DNA from 2 places in the Yersinia enterocolitica subsp. enterocolitica genome. Region 1 is predicted to be linked to the other one. Evidence: predicted binding sites of a transcription regulator. Region 1 holds the regulator's gene; the other holds the start of a gene.

Region 1 (4,431 bases):
GTGCCAGCGATCGGCTGTAAGAGGGAATTAATTATTGGTGTGTTAAACCGTCATGGCGTTATCGCTGAGCCGGTTCAGTGTGATCCACCAGCAGCAGAATAATTTTAGTCACGGCCTGTGTGCGGCGGGCCTTTAAATAAACAGTGTGGGGTATGTATGAATACAACATTTTTGTTAATGGCTGAGTTTGAAACATCAACGATCCCGCTGTCCGATATTGCTGAGCGGTATTTCGGTATGAAGCCTGCAACAGCAGATAAGAAAGCTGGCGCTGGTGATCTGCCGGTTCCCACCTTCCGTATCGGTGACTCACAAAAGGCTCCCAGAATGGTGCACGTTAACGATTTAGCGGACTTTATTGATAAGCGGCGCGGGGAAGCAAAAACAGAGTTGGCGCGGATCAAATAATATTGATGGTGTTGAAAAACTTAGACCACCAGCACCCCAATAGCACCCCGTGAATTTGTAACTTACTGATATTTATTGTTAGTACGTCCCATCGAGCATCGGCGCGACGGAGAAACGTTGCAGGGGGTAATGTGGCTTATCGGCCTGAGTGCTGGAAAAAGTCTGAGCTTGGTACATTTACTGTAGTTTCATCGGTTATGGCTGCATCAATTACCCATTGATATTACTCATTGAGCAAACCAAACAATGGGAAGGAATTTGTGATTATACCATAGAACTTTACGATGGCGGCCTGAGTGATAGTTGTAGCTCAACATATGGCAATCCGCGGCTAGCTGCTGCAACTTGCTAAAGTTGTGACACTCCACGACATCCCATTTTTTTCATCTATCGGCGATTAGCTGTAAATATGATAAAATCGATACCATTCAAATGCTGCGGGATGTACATGATGAACCCTATCAATCAGGAAAAGCTGCTTGCTCAGGCTGAAAGCCTGTGCCAACAACGAAACGTCCGGCTGACACCGCAACGTCTTGAAGTCTTGCGTTTGATGGCGCAACAACCTGGTGCGATCAGTGCTTATGATCTGTTGGATTTACTGCGTGTTTCTGAACCACAAGCTAAACCGCCAACAGTCTATCGTGCATTGGATTTCTTGCTTGAGCAGGGGTTTATTCACCGTGTTGAATCAGCAAACAGCTATGTGTTGTGCCATCATTTTGAAGAGCCAACTCATACTTCGGCATTATTTATCTGCGATCGCTGCAAGATAGTGACTGAACGGACAACTGTTGGTATCGAAGAATCTCTGGCGCAACTGGCCAAACAATCGGGCTTTACCCTGCGCCATACTGTGGTTGAAGCTCATGGTTTATGTGCGGAATGTGGGGAAGTTGAAGCATGCGAAAGCCATGATCATTGTGATCACGACCATTCTATTGTGACAAAGAAGAAATAGTATCTCGTGGTAAAAGTAGACTGTCGTCAGATAGGCGGCAGGATAAATATGAGCTGAATTAGAACCGTAGAAAATATGGATGGGCTTTAAGTAAAACAAGACACCTCCTTGTGTCAACTCGATATAAATAGAATACCTATAGAATATTATTAATTATTAAAGTCACCACTCATTTGAATTTTAAAAAATATAAAAAAAGAATGGTTATTGAATAATATGATTATTCTATAAAACTAAAGGCCAGATATATTTATATCGATATCAGTTTAATTCCGTTTAACGCTGCTACCAGCGATATTTGCTGTGATCTTCCCAGGCCTTCACTTCTTTCTCGGCTTGCTCTTTCTGATAGCCGTATTTCTCCTGGATTTTCCCTACCAGCTGGTCACGCTTGCCTTCAATGACTGTCAGGTCATCATCGGTCAGCTTGCCCCATTTCTCTTTCACTTTACCTTTAAACTGCTTCCAGTTACCGTCGGCTTGATCTTTATTCATAATATCTCCGTTACCTTGGGATTAGTCAGTTTATTTAATTCAACACGGTAAATAATTTAAAATATAATAACTTGTTGCTTCGCTTACCGTATGAATAACTATAGCAGAGGATACTGATAATTAAAGTCAGATTAGTATTAATGACTGCAACTTGAGAAATAAACAGAAAGGAAAACCTCGTAATATTCAGTTAAAACAGCAAGTAATAACTTATTATCGGAATGTTCTCAAACTAGATTGAATTAAATATGAAAGGAGTAAAATTCTTTATATACCCTTCTTAATGAAGGGTATATAGATAAACGCGAAAATCAGATCCAGTCGCCATTACGGATGACACCAACGGCCAGACCTTCAATAGTGAAACTTTGTTCACGCAGATCGACTACAATCGGCTGAAACTCACTATTTTCTGGCAGAAGTTGTACGATATTACCTTGTTTTTTCAAGCGTTTTACCGTTACTTCATCATCAATACGCGCAACAACTACTTGCCCATTACGCACATCTTGAGTTTTATGTACTGCCAGTAAGTCGCCGTCCAGAATACCGATATCTCTCATCGACATTCCATTTACCCGCAACAGGAAATCCGCACTCGGCTTAAACATGGAGGGATCAACTTTATAGTGCCCCTCAATATGCTGCTGCGCTAACAGTGGCTCCCCTGCGGCAACCCGACCAATCAGTGGTAAACCATCTTCTTCTTCCATCAATAGACGGATACCGCGAGAAGCGCCGGAGACAATCTCGATAACGCCCTTACGGGCCAGTGCTTTTAAATGCTCTTCAGCGGCGTTAGGAGAGCGAAACCCCAGACGCTGCGCAATTTCGGCACGGGTCGGTGGCATACCTGTTTGCGCTAGGTGATCGCGCACAAGGTCATAAACCTCTTGCTGTCTGGTAGTAAGTGCTTTCATTCCGCCCCCTGTTTGTTTATACAGTCTTGCTGTGAGTATATACAGGTAAGCGGGTATTGGGAACCAAAGAGTGAATAAAAACAGGGATTAATCACTGTTTACATCCACAGCGATGTTTATCTCATTCTTAGCCGACATGTTGCCAGAGCACGGTTACCCATATAAATAGCGCCAACAAAATGGCCAGAAACACGGCAGCAGATCCCATATCTTTGGCCCGACCTGATAGTTCGTGGAGTTCGCTGCCGATGCGGTCCACCACCGCTTCAATAGCACTATTGATGACTTCAACAATGATGACTAACACCACACTCGCAACCAATAAAATGCGTGCTGTGGCATCTACATCCAGCCAGAAGGCCAGTATGATAGCGAGTATGGCAGCCACTGCTTCCTGACGAAACGCGGCTTCATTTTTCCAGGCTGCGGTTAAACCTTTCACAGAATAACCAGCGGCTTTATAGATTCGGGTTAATCCTGTTGACTGATTTGCCATTTTTATTGCCTTTATCTTAAGTTAATGATGATTTTTGCCGCTTTCTGTTGTCTCATCACCACAGATCTCAAAACCAGTTTCTGGTATCCTTGCGACGAATTGCTAACAAGAGGCTTCATGTAGTTATGTCAGGTTGGCGTAAAATATATTATAAGTTATTGAATTTACCACTTAAACTGTTGGTAAAGAGCAAGGTTATTCCGGCAGATCCTGTGACTGAGTTAGGGTTAGACCCGTCTCGTCCTATTCTGTACGTTTTGCCTTACAATTCTAAGGCTGATTTACTGACTTTGCGAGCGCAGTGTCAGGCACAGGATTTGCCCGACCCATTGATTCCATTGGAAATCGATGGCGTGCAACTTCCCAGCCATGTCTTTATCGATAACGGCCCAAGGGTGTTTCGCTACTACGCCCCGAAGCAGGAATCGGTAAAAATATTCCACGATTATCTCGATCTGCATCGCAACAACCCGGAGCTGGATATTCAAATGCTGCCGGTGTCGGTGATGTTTGGCCGCTCTCCAGGGCGCGAAGGCCACGGTACGCCACATCTGCGCGTACTGAACGGCGTGCAGAAATTCTTTGCAGTATTGTGGCTGGGTCGCGATAGCTTTGTGCGTTTCTCCACCACGGTTTCACTACGCCGGATGGCCAGTGAGCATGGTACAGATAAAACGATTGCCCATAAATTGGCACGCGTAGCGCGGATGCACTTCTCGCGTCAGCGTTTGGCTGCGGTTGGCCCGAGCCTACCGGCACGTCAAGACCTGTTCAAGAAGCTGTTAACCTCCAAGGCGATTGAAAAAGCGGTTGCCGATGAAGCTCGCACCAAGAAAATCTCCCATGAGAAAGCACAGCAAAACGCCATAACGCTGATGGAAGAAATTGCTGCCGACTTCTCTTATGAAGCGGTGCGTCTGTCGGATAGGGTTTTGAGCTGGACGTGGAACCGCTTGTATCAAGGGATTAACGTCCATAATGCAGAACGTGTACGGCAGTTGGCGCAAGATGGTCATGAAATCGTCTATGTACCTTGCCACCGCAGCCACATGGATTACCTGCTGCTCTCCTATGTCCTTTATCACCAGGGGCTGGTGCCGCCGCATATTGCTGCTGGTATTAACCTTAATTTCTGGCCTGCTGGCCCGATC
Region 2 (4,431 bases), 1.5 Mb from region 1:
ATGGGGTGGCATTAGCGCGCACCCAATAATAGTCGCCATTTTGACGACGATTCTTGACCAATGATGACCAGGATAACCCCGCATTCAACGTCTGCCACATATCAGCAAAGGCAGCGGGGGGCATGTCCGGGTGCCGCACCATATTGTGAGGTTGACCCAGCAAGTTCTGATATTCAAAACCACTGGCACGAACAAAGGCAGCATTGGCGTAGGTGATATTACCTTGAATATCAGTTGTTGATTGCAAGGTGGTATCGCGACCAATGGGATACTCCTGTCGGCTGACAGGTTTGTTCACTCGCATAATAACCTCAGTAAATGGGGGATTTCATTTATAACAGTGGAATACAATAATTACTGAGAGTCATCGGCAGCCATAGATAAAACTTTATGCCTTTATTAATTAAATTATTCATTCCCCATAAAGGTGCTATTAATTACTCTGATTGCACTTATTTAGAGCAACTTTATATTTGTAAAAAATATTAGATCGGCTAATTTCATTATTTAATTTTAACTTTAAGTTCGTTTGTCTTGATGCGTAATTGTATTTTTTTTGTTGTAAAACAATGCGTTGGCTAATTATTTTGGGTTAGTGCAATGCTTGATTGGTGAAGGTTTTAAATGAGTGTTTATTTTCTTTTCTATCTCTCTGTCATTGAGACTAAATATGTCATCTTTTTGCTTAAAAGTTGCATGATATGAAGTTTGTTGAGTGTTTAGTTTGCTATATTTGTTAATTATGAATGTAAAAATAATTATTTGTTACAGTTGCTGTATATATCAATCTGAGAAATATTCATTAGGCATAATCAATAAAAATTTCTGACAATTCTTATTGAGAAAACGACGCACCGGAACATCGGTCAAGCGCGTCATTTGATGGTTGCTGTTGGGCAATCTCTAACGCGAGTAGTATATGCCGGTGATAACATCTCGCGTTTCATCTGCCATTCTTGATTAATTCCTTGTCCGACAAAGGCTATTCTGCTTTTACCGGACTGATTAATTTTGTCGATAGCCGCCATGAGTTGTTCACTGTTGATGCGCGGTTTGCTTTCATCAAACAACCCCAATTGTGAGATCCCCTGGCTTGAAAACTCCCCTAATACAATTCCTGCTTTCAGGTAACGATGACCGGGCCGCCAAATGATCCTCAGGCATTTAAGAGCGGCGGCAATAATATCCCGCGAATCCAGTGTCGGGAAAGTGAGGTAGGTACTGGCATGATTACTGTAATATATCTCGTTTGGCGCAAAGGGGCTGGTTTTGATAAATGTCGAGACATGGCGGCAATATTGATGCTCTTTTCGCAGTTTTTCGGCGGCTTTCTCGGCATAACTGCACACAGCTTCGCGTATGTTTTGATATTCGGTAATTCGTTCACTAAATGATCGCGAACAGATTATTTGTTGTTTTGTAGGGGCAAATTCTGCAACAGCTAAACACGCTTCCCCACGTAACTCTCTGACTGTTCGCTCCAATACAACACTGAAATTTTTACGTATAAAAGGAGGACTGGCTTCTGATAATTGCAGGGCGGTGGTTATCCCCATCATTTCAAGTTTTTTCGCGGTACGACGGCCCACTCCCCAAATTTCAGCGACAGGCATCAGCGCCAATAGTTTACGCTGACGCACCGGGCTGGATAAATCAACCACGCCTTCGGTTTTATGCCATAACTTGGCAGCATGATTGGCCAGTTTAGCTAAGGTTTTGCTGGGAGCAATGCCCACACCAACATGTAAACCGGTCAATTTCCGTATCTGATCGCGGACATACCGACCAAACTCTTCCAGCGCAATGGAATGCTGGACACCTTTTAGATTGAGAAATGCTTCATCGATTGAGTAAATCTCGATTCCTGGGGCCAGTTGTTCGAGGATAGTCATCACACGGGCGGACATGTCACTGTAGAGCGCATAATTACTGCTGAATGCGGTAACACCATGTTGGCGCATAACTTGTTGAATTTTAAAATAGGGTGCGCCCATTAGTATACCTACTTCCTTGGCCTCCCGGCTACGGGCAATGACGCATCCGTCATTATTAGAGAGCACCACCACTGGGCGACCGTATAAATCAGGGCGAAACACAGTTTCACAACTGGCATAGAAAGAATTTACATCAACTAAGGCAAACATTATCTTAACTTATTGATACAGAAAGTAATAACACCAAAAATGACCAAATCCTCATCTCCCTCACACAATATTAACGCTGGAGTGCCTGCATTAAGGGCTTCAAGACGAGGTGTGGGCCGTAAATAAAGGCGCTTAATACTGAATTCCCCCCCAATGGTGGCGACCACAATATCCCCGTGTTTTGCCGGTAAACTGCGATCTATCACTAGCAGTGCGCCATGATGGATTCCCGCCGCGATCAACGACTCACCTTCGGCAGTCATAAAAAAAGTAGCGGCAGGATGCACAATGCAGTGCTCATTAATATCGATTCTCTTTTCAATATAGTCTTGTGCAGCATTGCCAAATGCACTCATAGGGCCTCCAAATGATTGGTACAGGGAGAGGGTGATAACCAAAGGTTGCCCACCCAATAATACTGTTTATTTATACAGTATACATGAGGGGTAGATGAGGAGAAAAGCACTAATAGGGCCTTTTTTATAGCACGTTGATTTGTAAAAATATAAAGCAAGTAGATGGAAAGTGTGGGTCTCGCAGCACAGGGGCGTTATCGATGGTGAGAAAGAGGCTGTCATGCCAAGTTGTTGATATTTAGTATTTTCAATAAATAACATACTGGCATATAGTCCTGCCTCATTCATACCACCCCAAAGCGGTTTTTTGTGAATCTATTGGCAATCCTGCGGGCAATATTGTTGATTTAAAAAAATTGGCTGATGCCGCCCATCGACATGGCGTGCCGCTGATTGTTGATAATACAGTCGCAACGCCTATTCTTTGTCGGCCATTTGAGCATGATGCCGATATCGTGGTTCATTCATTAACTAAATACATTGGCGGTCATGGTTCCAGTATTGGTGGGATCGTGGTGGATTCCGGTAAGTTTCCTTGGGCGCAATATCCGGAACGTTTTGCTCAATTGAATACCCCCGATCCGTCTTACCACGGCGTAACCTATACCGAGCAATTCGGTGCAGCAGCCTATATTGGTCGTTGCCGGGTCGTACCATTGAGAAATACCGGTGCGGCGCTGTCGCCATTCAATGCTTTCCTGATTTTGCAGGGGCTGGAAACCCTGGCTTTACGTATGGAGCGCCATACCGAAAATGCGCTGAAAGTTGCCCATTATCTGAAAAATCATCCGCAAGTTAGTTGGGTGAAATATGCCGGTTTACCCGACCATCCCGAGCATGATCTGGCCCAGCGCTATTTGGGTGGTAAGCCCGCCGCGATACTATCATTCGGTATCCACGGTGGTCAGGCTGCCGGGGGGCGATTTATCGATGCACTGAATTTGATCGTGCGGTTGGTGAATATTGGTGATGCTAAGTCATTGGCGTGCCATCCAGCCTCAACAACTCATCGTCAGCTCAATGATGAGGAACTTATCAAAGCGGGTGTGCCGCGGGGTATAGTGAGATTGTCGATTGGTATTGAGCACATCGATGACATCCTCAATGACCTTGCTCAAGCATTGGATGCGGCTAAATCTTAAGATAGGGGCAGAGTGTGACCAGTAGCTCTAAAGCTACCGGTCACATGTTATGGCGGAAAGAATTAACGTGTAGCCAGTGTTGCCGCAATCACCTTGGCATAAGGTGTGGTTGGGCGGCCAATAAGTTTGCTCAATGTATGGCTATCATCAAATAGCCCGCCTTTAGCGGCACCCGCATCAGAATCTGCTAACAAACTCGCGAAACCTTCCGGTAAACCGGCACCAATCAGCGCTTGCTTGAAGTCAGCTTCAGACAGGTTTTTGTATTCCACGGGTTTACCTGACTGGCGTGCAATCTCTGCTGAGAATTCAGCCAATGTGTAGCTGTCATCCCCGGCTAATTCATAAATTTTACCGGCTTGATTTTCTTGGGTTAGCACCGCAGCAGCGGCTTGCGCATAATCTTCGCGGGTAGCTGAGGCGATACGTCCATCACCGGCTGCACCGATGAATGCACCATGATCCAAGGATGGCGCAATACTTGCGGCGTAGTTTTCGGTGTACCAGCCGTTTCGCAATAACACCACAGGCAGGCCGGATTCGCGCAACAGTGCTTCTGTGGCACGGTGTTCGTCACCTAATCCCAGCGTGCTTTTATCGGCATGCAGCAAGCTGGTATACGCAAGCAGTTTCACACCTGCGTGTTTGGCAGCATTAATGACTGCGGCGTGCTGTGCAACACGCTGTCCTACTTCACTTGATGAGATTAGCAGCAGTTTATCGACCCCTTGGAATGCAGCCTCCAATGTAGCAGGTTGGCTATAATCTGCTTTACGTACCTGAACCCCT

The links. Region 1 encodes LexA, which represses DNA repair genes until DNA is damaged. Its sites were predicted from a motif close to TNCTGTATGTACATACAGNA; they were not measured.
Positions count from the first base shown of each region.
Region 2: umuD (translesion error-prone DNA polymerase V autoproteolytic subunit) is a predicted target of LexA. The motif match lies at 2,561-2,580, and genes of this name have one in related genera.

Region 1 is NZ_LR590469.1:2,915,484-2,919,914, forward strand. It holds gene FGL26_RS21695 (hypothetical protein) at 1-102, shown strand, start outside; gene FGL26_RS13960 (pyocin activator PrtN family protein) at 157-408, shown strand; gene zur (zinc uptake transcriptional repressor Zur) at 860-1,369, shown strand; gene FGL26_RS13970 (CsbD family protein) at 1,655-1,864, opposite strand; gene lexA (transcriptional repressor LexA) at 2,176-2,784, opposite strand; gene FGL26_RS13980 (diacylglycerol kinase) at 2,912-3,280, opposite strand; gene plsB (glycerol-3-phosphate 1-O-acyltransferase PlsB) at 3,406-4,431, shown strand, end outside.
Region 2 is NZ_LR590469.1:1,391,713-1,396,143, reverse strand. It holds gene FGL26_RS06720 (methyl-accepting chemotaxis protein) at 1-304, opposite strand, end outside; gene umuC (translesion error-prone DNA polymerase V subunit UmuC) at 876-2,144, opposite strand; gene umuD (translesion error-prone DNA polymerase V autoproteolytic subunit) at 2,144-2,500, opposite strand; partial or broken gene FGL26_RS06705 (PLP-dependent transferase) at 2,797-3,642, shown strand; gene FGL26_RS06700 (SDR family oxidoreductase) at 3,705-4,431, opposite strand, start outside.